DNA from 2 places in the Roseibium algae genome. Region 2 is predicted to be linked to the other one. Evidence: predicted binding sites of a transcription regulator. Region 2 holds the regulator's gene; the other holds the start of a gene.
The links. Region 2 encodes PhoB, which activates phosphate uptake and scavenging genes when phosphate is short. Its sites were predicted from a motif close to TGTCATNNANCTGTCAT; they were not measured.

Region 1: the regulator PhoB is predicted to act here: its motif matches at 5,724-5,740, upstream of phnC (phosphonate ABC transporter ATP-binding protein).

The regions. Positions count from the first base shown of each region.
Region 1 covers NZ_JBAKIA010000004.1:478,831-486,528, reverse strand. Annotated here, with positions in the region: gene V6575_RS08640 (lytic murein transglycosylase) at 1-395, opposite strand, end outside; gene V6575_RS08635 (class I SAM-dependent methyltransferase) at 584-1,366, shown strand; gene phnE (phosphonate ABC transporter, permease protein PhnE) at 1,371-2,702, opposite strand; gene phnE (phosphonate ABC transporter, permease protein PhnE) at 2,714-3,562, opposite strand; gene phnD (phosphonate ABC transporter substrate-binding protein) at 3,674-4,594, opposite strand; gene phnC (phosphonate ABC transporter ATP-binding protein) at 4,648-5,490, opposite strand; gene V6575_RS08610 (DapH/DapD/GlmU-related protein) at 5,823-6,449, shown strand; gene V6575_RS08605 (hypothetical protein) at 6,505-7,143, opposite strand; gene V6575_RS23320 (hypothetical protein) at 7,478-7,612, shown strand; gene V6575_RS23315 (LbetaH domain-containing protein) at 7,594-7,698, shown strand, end outside.
Region 2 covers NZ_JBAKIA010000002.1:230,522-238,219, reverse strand. Annotated here, with positions in the region: gene V6575_RS04760 (substrate-binding domain-containing protein) at 48-1,079, shown strand; gene pstC (phosphate ABC transporter permease subunit PstC) at 1,149-2,618, shown strand; gene pstA (phosphate ABC transporter permease PstA) at 2,615-3,952, shown strand; gene pstB (phosphate ABC transporter ATP-binding protein PstB) at 3,977-4,765, shown strand; gene phoU (phosphate signaling complex protein PhoU) at 4,799-5,509, shown strand; gene phoB (phosphate regulon transcriptional regulator PhoB) at 5,550-6,245, shown strand; gene V6575_RS04730 (GcrA family cell cycle regulator) at 6,340-6,903, opposite strand; gene V6575_RS04725 (aspartate aminotransferase family protein) at 7,327-7,698, shown strand, end outside.

The DNA.
Region 1 (7,698 bases), on a different contig from region 2:
CCGTAATCGCTCTCAATGCCCCAGACTGCCAGAACCACATGCCGGTCTACGCCATAGCGTTTTTCGACTGAGGACAATGTGGATTTGTGCTTCTTCAACAGCGCCTTGCCGTCCTTGATCCGCTGGGCGTCGACCAGAAACGCCATATAGTCCCAGATCTGCGTCTTGTATTCCGGCTGAGAGGTCGAGAACCGAATGACCTTCTCGTCGTATTTTACGCCGGACAGCATCTGGTTGGCCACTTCGGAGCGCACGCCTGCTTTTATCGCCTGAGCCTTCAGACCCGACACGCAACTCTCTAGGGACGCGGCCTCGGCATGAGACATGGCGGCAAAAAGAGCAGCCAAGACGATACCGGAAAGCGTGAAGCGATAGAAGTTTGCGAACAGCAGCATGTATAGCCTCAAAGAATCATCAGTCGAAATTTAAGGATGCCCGATGGAATTGCAAAGAATGAGGCAAAACTGACGCAAAGAGAACCTTGTCCCTGCTTTTCTTGCAATCAGGCATAGGTAAATTGTATCTTGAACTGTACAAACCGCCTATCGGCCCTGCTGCTTGGTGAACTCTCGTGTGCCGCACTATGACCTCACAATATGCCACAAGCAGCAATTTCGACATTCGTGTCAATTTCGCCAAGAAGTACAGCACCAAGAACTGGCTGGGCTGGTTGGCGGAACGACTGCCGATCACATCCTCGGACAAAGTCCTCGATGTGGGATGCGGGACCGGAAACATCTGGTTGGTGTTGTCACACCATGAGAAATATCCCGGCACCCTCACCCTTTACGACAAATCCCCCGCGATGCTGTCGAAAAGCACTGAAGTGCTGAAGTTCATGCAAGCCAAAAGCGCACTTACCAGCCTGGTTGGCGATGCGGAGGATTTACCGTTCGAGGACAACAGCTTCGACACGGTGCTCGCATTGCACATGCTTTATCACGTTAAGGACCAGCCCAAAGCCGTTGCCGAATTTGCCCGTGTGTTGCGACCAAACGGCAAGCTCTACCTAACCAGCAACACCACCCGCAACATGAAGCCGATTTTCGAGACCGCCTATCAGGCCTTCGGCCAATCCGGTGTCCGTGTCGATCCGGGTGCACACGCTTTCGATCCTGATACTGCCAAGACGTTGCTATCGCCTCATTTCCAAACCGTCGACAAAGAGCTTTTTGTCGATGTCTACCGGGTTTCCAGCCAGGAGGACGTCGTCAATTTCCTCGGATCCATGACAGAGGTCTGGTCTCCGACGGACACGCAAATCCGCTCTGTACCAAGTCATGTCTCCCAGACATTCAAGAATACCAACGGCACTCTCGAACTGGATCACGAATGCGCCATGATCACGGCAACTCTCGGCGATTAAACTCTTAGCCCTCGATCAGCTTGCGGCGCAGCCAGCTGGATGCCTGATCCATTGCAATGACCACGATGATGGTCAGGAAAATGATGTAGGTGGTGTTTTCCCAATCGCGGGAGGTCCGCATGGTTTCCACCAGCATCAAGCCAATGCCGCCAGCACCAAGAGCACCGATGACGGTTGCTGAGCGGGTGTTGGATTCCAGATAATACAGCACCTGGGACACGAAGACCGGCAAGATCTGTGGGATCACGCCGAAGCGATAGCGCTGCAACTGGTTGGCACCTGTCGCCCGGATGCCTTCAACTTGTCGATTATCAATGTTTTCAAGCGCTTCGGAAAATAGCTTGCCAAGCGTTCCGGTGTCCGTGAAGGCGATTGCCAGCGCACCAGTCAAAGGTCCAAGACCGAACGCCCGGATGAAAATCAGCGACCAAATCAGCATGTCGATACCGCGTAGGAAATCGAACACGCGCCGAATGCCAAAGCGTACCAAGAAAGACGGCGTGAAGTTGCGAGCTGCCAGAAAGGCCAGCGGCAAACCGACCAGAGCCGCCGTGAAGGTTCCTAGCACAGCCATCATGATGGTTTCGAACAGAGCCGTGAAAACCTCGCCATGCTGCCAGTCCGTGTTGGACAGAAACTCATGGACAATGAACGAGAGGTTGGACCGGTCCGCTTCAATGCGGTTACTGCTCATGGCAAGGCTGACAAGCTCGCCGAAGGATTTGCCATGCAGCGGTGAATTGAAGGCGAACCAGAAGTTCTCCCATCCGCCGAAATAATTATGCACTTCGATCTTGGTCTTGGTCACCTGGACACGACGATCCAGCGTAGGACGGGCATCGAACTTGCGCGGATCATCCTTGACCCAGTCAGGCACTGGTCCACTTGGTAGAACGGTCTCAACGCCGGTCTTTGTGGCTGTCACCTTGATGATGCCATAATCCGGTACGGTGAAATTCATCGTCTTGCCGACGATCTCGATCAGATAACCATCGCTGAGATCAATGACAGCGTTGTCGCCGTCAATGTCCACCCAGTCAGGTGCCGTTCCCTCGGGAAAGGTTGCGGTTCGCTCGCCCTCAATGGCGACAGACAGACCGCCCCGGCGCATGTCCTTTGTGACATGAACCTTATAGGCGACCGCATCAGTCGCCAGGATCACAGCCCGGTTCGGCTGGGCTCGTTCCAGCAGTGTTGGCACATCAAAGGCAAACCAAGTGTAGGCAAAATAGGCTAGGACAATAAACGGCAAACCGATGGCAAAGGCGGTCCGTTTGCGGATCTGGCCCAGAACGGTAGCGCTGTCGATACTGTGTTGAAGCGTCGCTGTGGTCATGTCAGAGCCCCTCAATGTGCCCGGCCTGCGCCGACAAGCTTGCCGCGCAGATAGGAAGACGTCTGATCGATGATCATGATGGTGACGAACAGTAGAACGAAAATCGCGGCAGTCTCATCACCAGAGCCCTTGCCCCACCCAATCGTCCGGCGGAGCTCAGCGCCAATGCCCCCTGCCCCGACAAAGCCGAGAATGGCGGAGGCGCGCACGTTGATTTCAAAGCGCAGCAGAAAATAGCTGAGGTAATTCGGCGCAACCTGTGGCAGCACGGCATAGCGTATCCGCTGCAACCAGCTGGCTCCGCAGGCAGAGAGACCTTCAATCGGCTTGCGGTCAATGTTGTCGTTGACCTCGGAGAATAGTTTGCCCAGCGCACCGGCTGTATGAAACGCGACTGCGATCATCGCCGGGATCGGGCTAGAGCCGAGGACGAAAATCAGGAACAGGGCGATGATCAGTTCCGGGAACGCCCGCATCATGTCCATCATGCGGCGAACAACCGGGATCAAGGGGCCGTAGCTGTCAACATTACGGGTCGAGGCCATCGCCAGGACGACTGCGAGCGCGCCGCCGATCAGCGTCGCGACACCGGCAATATTCAAGGTTTCCAGCATGAAAGGCAGAAAATGGATGATCAGACCAAAGAAGGCCGGACCAGCATTCCAGGCTTCCGCAACGATCTCGCTGGGATAATCGAAAAACTTGGACAGCCCTTGCGTGAAGCCACCGGAATTCATCGCGTTGGACTTTGAATAACCGGAAGCGAGGACGGCGACGAGCAGCAAAATTCCGATCATGGAATACAACTGACGCCGTTTGCGCATCGACAGGATTTCCTGTTCAAGAGCTGCAACGGCCATTTCGAAGTACCTTTGTAAGCGTTTGTTAAAAGCGTTGGGATCGAAGCGCAGTACTTAAAGTCAAGACGCGGACCGGAGAACCGACCCGCGTCTCAACATCAGGCGTTAGCCTTAGTTTTTGCTCTTGGCTTCGCGCGCAGCAACGATGCTTTCGTAAGCAGCATGCGTGATCGGCATGAAGCCCTTGGCTTCGCCAGCAGCAACGCCGTAGAAGCACTCTTCGTCCATGGACTTCAGGCTGGCCATAAGACCGACCATCTTGAGCTTCACGTCTTCAGGCAGCTTCTTGGACAGAACAACCGGACCTTCAGGGATTACTGGCGAACGCCAGATTTCGTGAATTTCAGTCATGTCAACGAGGCCAGCATCAGACGCCTTGCGCAGAGCACCGGAGTTGTAGCCGTCTTCCCATTCGCCCTGGCCATCGGCCCAGGTTACACCGCCGTCAATGTCGCCATTGGCAACCGCAACGATGGTCTGCTCATGACCGCCAGTAAACTTGACGTCAGAGAAATATTCGCCCGGTTTCATGGAGTAGCCAAGCTTAGGAATTTCGATGGACGGGATCAGGTAACCGGATGTGGAGTTCGGGTCACCAAAACCAAAGACTTTGCCCTTCATGTCTTCCAGCGAATTGATTTCGCTGTCGACGCGAGAAAAGCCGATGGAGTAGTAGCCGTAGCCGCCATCGTTGTTGACCTTGACGAGAACAGGCTCAACAGCTTCAGGATCTGTCAGATATACCTTGGCATAACCGGAAGCACCGAGCCAAGCCATGTCGAGGTTACCGCCAAGGAGACCTTCGATCACGCCGTTATAATCGGCTGGAGCGAAAAGCTTGACTGGAACGCCGAGCAGCTCAGCTGTCTTCTCTTCAAGACATGTGTATGCGCGAAGGCGATCGGAAGCGTTTTCACCGCCGAGGATGCCGATGCGGAATTCAGTGATGTTGTCTGCAGCAACTGCGGAAGTTGCATTCAGGGCAAGCATGCTAACCGCGGCCAGGGCGGCGAACTTTGAAACGACGTTCATCTGGGGCACTCCCAAAAAGGATGGATATGGATGACTGGGAAAAGCGACTGGATTTACAACACAGCCGTAGCTACCGGCGTCACCGCACCGGCAGGATCTGTTGGCCGGGCAGACAGACCCGGAGTGTCTATGGAGGTGGATGTTGCCGCCTCGTTGAAGCTTTCGTCTGCACCGTAAATCTCACGGGCGACATCTGTGGTCAGCAGTTCAGGCGCGCCATCAAACACGATGACGCCGTCCCGCATGCCGATCACCCGGTCACAGTAATGACGCGCCGTATCAAGCGTGTGCAGATTGCAGATAACGACCTTATTATCGCGCTCGTGGATCTCACGAAGGGCGTCCATGACGATCTTCGCATTCATTGGATCCAAGGAGGCAATCGGCTCATCGGCCAGGACCATATGCGGCTCCTGGGTCAATGCCCGGGCAATCGCCACGCGCTGCTGCTGGCCACCGGACAACTCTTCGGCGCGCTTGGTCGCTTCTTGCACAATGCCGAGACGATCCAGCGCAGCAAGCGCCCGGTTCACGTCTTCGGCGCTAAATATGTTGAAGAGGCTCTTGAAGGTTGACTGTGCATTGAGCCGACCGAGCATGACGTTGGTCACAACATCAAGGCGAGGCACCAGATTGAACTGCTGAAACACCATGGCGCAATCACGCTGCCAGCGGCGCATCGAGCCACCCTTCAGGCTGAGAATATCTTCACCATTGAACAGGATGCGACCCGAAGTGGCTGGCGTCAGACGGTTTATCATGCGCAAGAGCGTTGATTTGCCCGCCCCGGAGCGACCAATGATGCCAACCATCTGCGGTTTATCAATAGAAAAACTGACGTTATTGACCGCTGCGCGATCGCCGAAAGTTTTCGTGACGTTTTCGAAATGAATCACCCGCAGGCCCTGTCGCTGTCGTTGTTTGCTGAAGCGACAAGAGCCACGGTTATATTACAGCCCAATGACAGTCAGGATTTGGGATCTTGAAGTTTTAATGACTTTTAAATGACGAAGACATGAAGCCTGATTTTTACGCGAAGTAGAAAACAAGCCGTGAAACCTTTTTCCACCGCGAATACAGAAGATTATTCGCAGCACAGATCCGTTTGAATAAAACCAAAACGCAGGATCGTCATGAAACTATCATCTAATCGTCAAGACAGACCGCACCGTGAGCGCCTATTCAGGACCAGAAACACACGCAACTTGAAACCGTACAAAGGTGCGAAATGGTCTCCCCTGCCAACAAACCCACTCTGACATCCACCCCTAATATTCATCCCGATGCTGTTGTGTTGAATTGTGACCTCGGTGAATGGACTGAAGTTGGTGCCTATACGGAAATGCGGGAAAGCAAGATGGGCGACTATTCCTACATTGTGCAGGAAGGTGATGTCGTCTGGTCCACCATCGGCAAATTCTGCTCAATTGCCCGGCGCGTTCGCATCAACCCCGGCAATCATGCGACCTGGCGCGCCTCACAGCATCATTTCACCTATCGCGCGGCGGCCTATGACCTTGGCTCTGACGACGAAGAGTTTTTCCAGTGGCGCAAAGATGACTGGGTCACCATCGGCCACGACGTATGGATCGGACACAATGTGACGGTGCTCGCCGGTGTCACGATCGGCACCGGCGCCATTGTCGGCGCCGGAGCTGTAGTCTCCAAGGACGTGCCGCCCTACACGATTGTTGGCGGCGTCGCTGCCAAGCCGATCAAACGCCGGTTTACCGATGCCCAGGAACAAGGGCTCATGGATGTTGCTTGGTGGGACTGGAGCCATGCGGATTTGAAAGAGCGCTTGCCCGATTTCCGCAATTTGCCCATCGATGCGTTCATTGAGAAGTACCGGTAAGCAAGACCCTTTACGGATCAGATCCGGACTTCCCACCTATTGATCAGCATTAATTCTAAAGATTCGGGACCTTGAGGACGTTCTTACTCTTCAATTTCTTCTCAATGGCTGCGACCAGATCCTTAACTCCCGATTTCGGCGGCAACTCTTTGCCATGCTCCTTGACGATTGCCGACACAGCTTTCGTCGCTGCTTGCGTGTTTCCAGTCTTTAGCGCGGCGGCCGCTGCGACCAAATTCTTTTCGGACTTTTTCGGCATATCCATTTCTTGCACGAGCTTCGAACCGTTTATGTTCTTGTGCATCAGATTATAGAAGTCATCGCTGCCCCTGTATTGGCCGTGTAGGTTTCCGAGACGCTCGTCCCAGTCCTTCAAAACATCTATGATGGCACCGCGCAAAAAGGAATCCTGGACGAGTTCCTTCACCGTCACGTCGTCTAGAGACTTGTTTGTTTCTGTGTGAATCGCTTGCAGCGACACCAACCTCATGTCGTTGATTGATTTCAATTGTGCCGGGTCAAACCCCTCCGTTTTTGCGGAATCTCCGTACAAAAAGCCAGTAAAGACTTTTTCAGGGTTTGCAGCATGAAGAAGAGCATCGAACTGATTGCCGTTTCCCCTTTTTTTCAACCACTCTCTGAACGATAGGATTGTCGCCTTGTTGAGCTTGGAGTGCAGCTTTGAATACTTCATGAAAAGTCCTTGGTTCTGGGTACGTTGATAGACTTAAGTGCCCGCTATCCAGAAAAAGGTTCGCTCAAACACCAATACACCGAACAGAAATATTCCAAATAACGATTTTCCTCCACAATCAAAACAAAGCAACAGTATCTCTGGCCTATTATTTTACCAGTCACTGTATTAAATGATTGAATTTTCAATACTTCAATAATTCCATCAAACTATTCTCTCTCTGACATCATTCTGTCCATGGCTCTATTTCCTTCTCCCCAGCAAGTCACACTCGTACACAGGCTGGAGGTCTTGGTGAAAGCCGAAGAAAGACTGGGTCACCTTTGGTCATGATGTGTGGATCGGGCATGGTGTGAATGTCCTGGCCTGTGTGACCATTGGCACAAGCGCAGTGGTCGCAGCAGGCTCTGTGGTGTCAAGGATGTTGCTCCCTACACCATCGTTGGCGACGTGGCTGCAACGGAACTGAAACGGCAGTTCACAGAAGACCAGGCCGATGCCATTCAAAACATTGCATGGTGTGATTGGGATCATGCGACCATGAAGGCCCGCCTA
Region 2 (7,698 bases):
TGACATTCAAAAGGATTGGTCAAGTGAATTTTAAGACCCTCGTAAGCATGACCGCTCTTGCGGTTGCCGGTTCGTCCTTCGCTGGTGCCGCAATGGCACGCGATCAGATCCAGGTTGCAGGTTCATCGACGGTTCTTCCGTACGCGTCGATCGTCGCTGAGGCTTTCGGTGAAAACACCGACTTCCCGACACCTGTCGTTGAATCCGGCGGCTCTTCCGCTGGACTGAAAAAGTTCTGTACTGGTGTTGGTGAAAACACGATCGACGTTGCGAACGCTTCGCGCAAGATCAAGGACAAAGAAATCAAAGCCTGTGCTGAAGCTGGTGTCAAAGACATCATGGAAGTTCGCATCGGTTATGACGGAATCGTTTTTGCTTCCGACATCAAGGGTAACTCTTTCGAGTTCACCCCGGTTGATTGGTACAAAGCTTTGTCCAACAACATCGTTGTAGACGGTAAGATCGTTGAAAACCCGAATAAGACTTGGGCTGATGTAAACGCATCTTTCCCAGCTCAGCCTATCATGGCTTTTGTTCCGGGCACCAAACACGGCACACGTGAAGTTTTCGAAGATAAGGTTATCCTTGCTGGTTGTGAAGAAACTGGCGACTTCGATGTTTTCCTCGCTGCTGCTTCCGGTGATAGCGACAAAGCCAAGAAGAAAGCCGCTGAGAAGGCTTGTATCGGACTGCGTACCGATGGCCTGGCAGTTGACATCGACGGCGATTACACTGAAACACTGGCTCGCATCGACTCCAACAAGGACGGCATTGGCGTCTTCGGTCTGGCGTTCTACGAGAACAACACTGACAAGCTTCAGGTTGCTACGATGTCGGGTATTGTTCCGTCCACCGAGTCAATCGCCAATGGTGAGTACCCTGTTTCCCGTCCGCTGTTCTTCTACGTCAAGAAGGCACACATCGGCGTGATCCCTGGTCTTAAGGAATATGCACAGTTCTTCGTTTCCGACGAACTTGCGGGTCCTGATGGTCCTTTGGCACAGTACGGACTTGTGTCCGATCCTGAGTTGGCTGCAACTCAGGCAGCTGTTGCTAATGAAGTGACAATGGGCAACTAAGCCTTGATGTCTTGAGGGGGCGACTTTCATCGCCCCCTCACCCTTGCCCAGCTTGCCGGATATTGTCGAATGTCGCTTCCGCTGCTTTTTCTTTTTGTTCTTGCCATCGCTGCGTTAGGTTTTTTTGTCGGCCGTAGCCGGGCTTTCAAATCTGCCGATGGTGACATCAAAGTCTTGCATTCCCTGCCAGGGTATTATGGTTGGAATGCTGCTCTGATGGTTCTCCTCCCAGCCATAGCTGTTCTTATGCTTTGGCTGTCCATTCAGCCCGTTATCATCAACAACAACGTCTCTGCCATGATCTCCGAGCATGCGATTGCGGAAAGCTCCCTTGATCTGGTGATGAGTGACGTCATTCGCGTCGCCGAAGGTCTCGATATAGCGGTCGAGAAAGGGGCGATGACCGCAGGTCAGGCGTCTTCGATCAGAACCGAGCTAACAGATGTTCGGACCCGTCTCGGATCAGTTGGCGTTGCGCTTGGATCGGAAGTTTCTTCGGAGACACTTAAGGCCGCTCAGCGTTACCGTGAAATGTCTTCATTTGGCCATCTTGGCCGAACCGTGCTTGTGCTTGCTGTTGCCTTTGCTGGATTGGCGTTTGGCTATAGTCGCTCACATAAGGATTTCAGAGCACGTAATGTGGTTGAACAGGTGGTTCTCTGGATCCTGATTCTGGCAGCCTCAATCGCGGTCCTGACGACAGTGGGAATTGTGTTCTCACTCATCTTCAATACGATTGAGTTCTTCAAGCTTTATCCAGCTGCGGATTTCTTCTTCGGTCTGACCTGGAGCCCCAGCTTTGGTGGTGGGTCTGAGCTTGGCATTCTTCCACTGATGTGGGCGACGTTCTACATTTCCTTGATTGCCTTGGCGGTTGCCGTGCCAATCGGGCTGTTTGCCGCGATTTACCTGTCAGAATATGCCGGGTCCACGGTGCGCGCTTTTGCCAAGCCAATGCTGGAAGTCCTCGCCGGGATCCCGACGATTGTTTATGGTCTCTTTGCATTGATGACGGTTGGCCCGCTCCTGGTGGATGCTTTCGGTCAGGATGGCGCCTTTGGTGTTAATTGGATGCAAGGTGGAACGGCGGTCATGACTGCTGGCCTTGTGATGGGCATCATGTTGATCCCATTTGTCAGCTCCCTGTCAGACGACATCATCAACGCAGTGCCTCAGGCCATGCGCGACGGGTCTCTCGGTCTTGGGGCGACCCATTCCGAAACCATCAAGCAGGTGATCTTGCCGGCGGCGTTACCGGGGGTGGTTGGTGCGGTTCTCCTGGCAGCTTCACGAGCCATTGGCGAGACCATGATTGTTGTCTTGGGGGCAGGTGCAGCTGCACGGCTCAGCGGAAATCCATTCGAGGCGATGACAACAGTTACCGCAAAGATCGTCAGTCAGCTGACAGGTGATCAGGACTTCGCGTCTCCTGAGGCTCTTGTCGCTTTTGCGCTTGGCATGACGCTCTTTGTCATAACCTTGTGCCTTAACATTTTCGCCCTCTACATCGTGCGCAAGTACCGGGAACAGTACGAATGACCGATACCACCGTAAACTCGAAGGCTGCGGCCCGGGTGAACAAGAAGTCGCTCCTGGAAGTCGATACACTGACGCGACGGCGTAACTCATCCGAAACACGTTTTAAATGCTATGGCATTGTTGCCATCTTGATCGGTCTCTTTTTCTTGGCTGCATTGCTTTTCGCAATCTTCTCGAACGGGACCAGTGCCTTTACCCAGACTTTCATCTCGTTGGATGTGACTTTGGACAAGGCAAAGATCGAAAAGGCTGAAGCATCAATTGTGAAGACGTCCAAATATCGGGCCATGATCGCAGGTTCCCTGCGAGAAAAACTGGAAGAAAAGGGCGTTAAAACAGATATGAAGGACAAGGATCTCTTGAAGATCATGTCCTCAGGTGCCCCAGCTACAGTTCGTGAATTTGTCTTGGCAAATCCGGACAAGATCGGCTCGACAGCTCAATTCAATCTAGTGGCGTCTTCTCGTGTCGATGGCTATATGAAAGGCCGGGTAACGCGCGAAGATCTGGTCAACGACAAGAACCTGAATGCCGTGCATCTCGACATTGTCGACAAGTTGCGGGAAACGGCAACTGTGGTGAAGCGCTTCAATTGGCAATTCATCTTGGGTGCAGATGCATCGGACTCACGTCCTGAACAGGCTGGTATCGGGGTCGCAATGATCGGCTCCTTCTACATGATGCTGGTAGTCTTGCTCTTGGCTCTACCGATTGGCGTCGCAGCCTCCATCTACCTGGAAGAATTTGCTCCCAAAAACCGGATCACTGATCTGATTGAGGTGAACATCTCGAACTTGGCTGCTGTTCCATCCATCGTATTTGGTATTCTGGGTCTTGCGGCGTTCATTCAGTTCGCTCACTTGCCTCAGTCGGCGCCTCTCGTCGGTGGACTGGTCCTCACCTTGATGACACTTCCGACCATCATCATTTCGACGCGTGCATCTCTGAAATCAGTGCCGCCGAGTATTCGAAGTGCGGCGCTTGGAATTGGGGCATCCAAGATGCAGTCGGTCTTCCACCATGTTCTGCCACTTGCAATGCCAGGTATCCTCACAGGGACGATCATTGGACTTGCACAGGCCCTGGGTGAAACAGCTCCACTTCTTCTCATCGGGATGGTTGGCTTTATTGCCTCCGAATTCCCTGATGGGGTTGTGTCTGGATTTTTGTCGCCGAACTCTGCAATGCCTGCCCAGATTTACGAGTGGGCAAAGCGTGCGGATCCGGCTTTCTATGAACGGGCCTGGGGTGGGATCATCATCCTGCTTCTGTTCCTCATGACAATGAATGTTGTCGCGATCATCCTGCGTCGCAGGTTTGAGCGCCGCTGGTAAGGAATGAGCGTCACCATGAGTGAGATGCCTAGAGATATAGAGACCGCCGAGATGACTGAAACGAAAATTTCTGCCAGTAAAGTGCAGGTTTATTACGGTGATACCCACGCAATCAAGGATGTCAGCGTTGACATCGAGGCACGTGCAGTTACGGCGTTTATCGGTCCGTCCGGTTGCGGTAAATCCACGTTCCTGCGTTGCCTGAACCGGATGAACGATACAATTGATATTTGCCGCGTTGAAGGCGACATCAAGATTGATGATGAGGATATTTATGATCCGAAAGTCGATCCGGTGCAGTTGCGCGCCAAGGTTGGAATGGTGTTTCAGAAGCCGAACCCTTTCCCAAAATCAATTTATGACAATGTTGCTTATGGGCCGCGGATCCATGGTCTGACACGCAAAAAGTCTGAGCTCGACGAAGTCGTTGCATCCAGCTTGCAGAAAGCTGGTCTTTGGAACGAAGTGAAAGATCGTCTGGATGGACCGGGAACGGGGCTGTCAGGTGGCCAGCAGCAACGCCTGTGCATTGCGCGTGCCATTGCGGTAAGCCCGGAAGTCATTCTGATGGATGAACCGTGCTCGGCACTTGATCCGATTGCCACTGCAAAGGTGGAAGAGCTGATCGATGAACTGCGGGCGAATTTTACGATTGTTATCGTGACCCATTCGATGCAGCAGGCGGCTCGTGTGTCTCAACAGACAGCTTTCTTCCATATGGGAAATCTGGTTGAAGTGGGCGCGACGCAGGATATTTTCACCAACCCGCAAGACAAGCGCACCCAGGATTACATCACGGGCCGCTTCGGCTGATTTTGTTGACACGGGTATGGAAAGGGAACTGAGATGACCGAACATACGGTATCTGCATATGGCGAAGAACTTACCACTATTGCTGGTCTGATCGCCGAAATGGGTGGCCTGGCCGAGGATATTGTCAGCAACGCGGTTTCTGCTTTGATGAGGCAGGATCTGGAGCTTGCCCAGGAAACCATCTTGAAGGATGCCAGGCTGGATGAGCTTCTGCTTGATATCGAAATGCGCAATGTTCAGGTGATCGCACGACGTCAGCCGATGGGCCAGGACCTTCGTGAGATCATGGCTGCTGGCCGTATTGCAAACGATCTGGAACGGGTCGGCGACATGGCGAAAAATGTTGCCAAGCGTGTGATTGCGATGGATGCAGGTCTTAAGTCCAAAACACTGTCAATCGGTGTTGAGCACATGACAGAGCTGGCTTTGTCTCAGCTCAAAAACGTGCTGGATGCCTATACCCGCCGGAATGCTGAAGAAGCTCGTCTTGTACGGGACCGGGATAGCGAAGTTGATGCGATCTACACCTCGTTGTTCAGGGAGTTGCTGACCTACATGATGGAAGATCCGCGCAATATCACTCAGTGCGCTCATCTTCTGTTTTGCGCGAAGAACATCGAGCGCATCGGCGATCATGCCACCAACATCGCAGAGAATGTTTTCTACATGGTCACAGGTGACCGCCTGACCGAAGATCGTCCACGCATGGACGAAACGGGTGTCATGGACAAAGAAGACGCCTGATATCAGTACGTCAGGCGGGAATGGTTCGGAGTAAACTGGAATGCCTAAGGTACTCATCGTTGAAGACGAGGAGCCGCTCAGCCTGTTGCTGAGATACAATTTGGAAGCAGAAGGCTACACAGTCGATTCCTGCATGCGCGGAGACGACGCTGAAGTTCGTCTCCGTGAAAGTGTACCTGACTTGTTGCTACTTGATTGGATGCTGCCGGGCATTTCCGGCATTGAGCTATGTCGGCGCCTGAGAATGCGCGAAGAGACTGAACGCTTGCCGGTGATCATGCTGACTGCTCGCGGCGAGGAAGCCGAGCGTATTCGTGGCTTGTCTACGGGGGCAGATGACTATGTGGTCAAGCCATTCTCCGTGCCGGAACTGATGGCGCGGGTCCGGGCCATCTTGCGCCGGGCAAATCCTGAAGTTGTATCTTCGATGCTGCGTTCTGGTGATATTGAGCTGGATCGGGAAACTCACCGTGTGCGGCGCAGCACCAAGGAAATCCATCTGGGGCCAACGGAGTTTCGGCTTCTGGAATTCCTAATGACGTCGCCTGGGCGCGTGTTCTCTCGTGAACAGCTTCTTGATGGGGTCTGGGGCCACGATGTCTATGTGGATGAACGGACCGTTGATGTTCATGTCGGGCGTTTGCGCAAGGCGTTGAACCGTGGCAAGGCGAAAGACCCAATCCGCACTGTGCGCGGTGCTGGTTATGCCTTCAACGATCAGTTCGCCCTTGCCTGAGGCCTGAACCTCAGTATCTTGCTATTGCCAAATAAAAAGCCCGCCGAATTCGGCGGGCTTTTTTAATCTCTGATCGCCTTAAAACTGCAAAGCTCTAGGAAGCGCGTGCAGCAGCAATTGGGGCGGAAACAGCCAACGGCTTATTGTTATTATTGCGTCGCCGATCACTCACAGGTTGATAAGCAATTTTGCAATGATGGGCGCAATAAGGAACGTTTGCATCTGAAACCCGACCGCAGAAATAGAAATCGTCGGTGCTCGGATCTCCGATTGGCCATTTGCAAGTCCGTTCTGTCAACGACAGTATCGTTGCACGTTCTGACATCGGTACCAGCTCAGCAATAAGCTCGATTTCCGGCTCTGGCTTTGCAACAGGAGCAGGTGCACTTTCCATCTTCAAGGCAGTTGCACCCTGAGACTGTGGTTGCGGTGTACCTGTTCTTCCTGGTGATGCAGGTGCAGCCGAGCCCGCGCGTGGCCGACGCGGCTTGGATGCAGGCGATGGTGCCTTTGCACGGCCCGAAAGCCCAAGGCGATGAACTTTTCCGATAACTGCATTGCGTGTCACGCCGCCGAGTTCGCCCGCAATCTGACTTGCGCTATGGCCTTCGGCCCAGAGCTTTGACAAAAGCTCCACGCGTTCATTCGTCCAACTCATTTTGCCGCACCCCGTATGTTCAGTGGCGAAAAACCACGAAGCATTAACCAAGTGTTAAGGCACACTCATGCGTGCCAGTAGTGGCATATTTAGTGCCATAAAGTGATTTGCTACACGACATGTCGTGCTTTACTCATCGGACATTACAATATCGGTGAAAGTTGAGGCAAGGTTTCGGGGGGATTCAGATGGGGATGAACCAGCTTTTCCCCAGAATAGCCAATTTGCCTATGTGCGAATGCAATTGGCTGAAACCTGCCAATTGCATTGACAGCGAGCCGGGGAACAGGTGTATAAGCTTTTATGACATGCGCGTGCCGCCTTTTCCGGGCGGCATGTTTCGTTTTAGGGCCTTTATTGGTCAGGTTCCGGAATAAACAGCGCATGGCATAAAGGTTTTTCTCTCCACGGGAGTTTAAGGAAATGTCGGCGTCTGCGCTGTTTGGAACTTACGCAAGATCGGGCCTGGAATTCGATCATGGTGAAGGTGTCTGGCTGGTAGCGAGTGATGGCCGACGATTTCTGGACTGCGGATCCGGGATTGCCGTCAACGCGCTTGGGCATAGTCATCCGCATCTGGTCGAGGCGCTGAAGGCTCAGGCTGAAAAGCTTTGGCACACGTCCAATCTGCACAGTCCTCCGGGGGGAAACCGTCTCGGAAGTCGCCTGGCTGAGGCAACGTTTGCGGATCGTGTGTTCTTTACAAACTCTGGGGCTGAGGCGATGGAAGCTGCGATCAAAACCGCGCGCCGCTATCAGTATGACAAGGGACACCCTGATCGATATCACATCGTG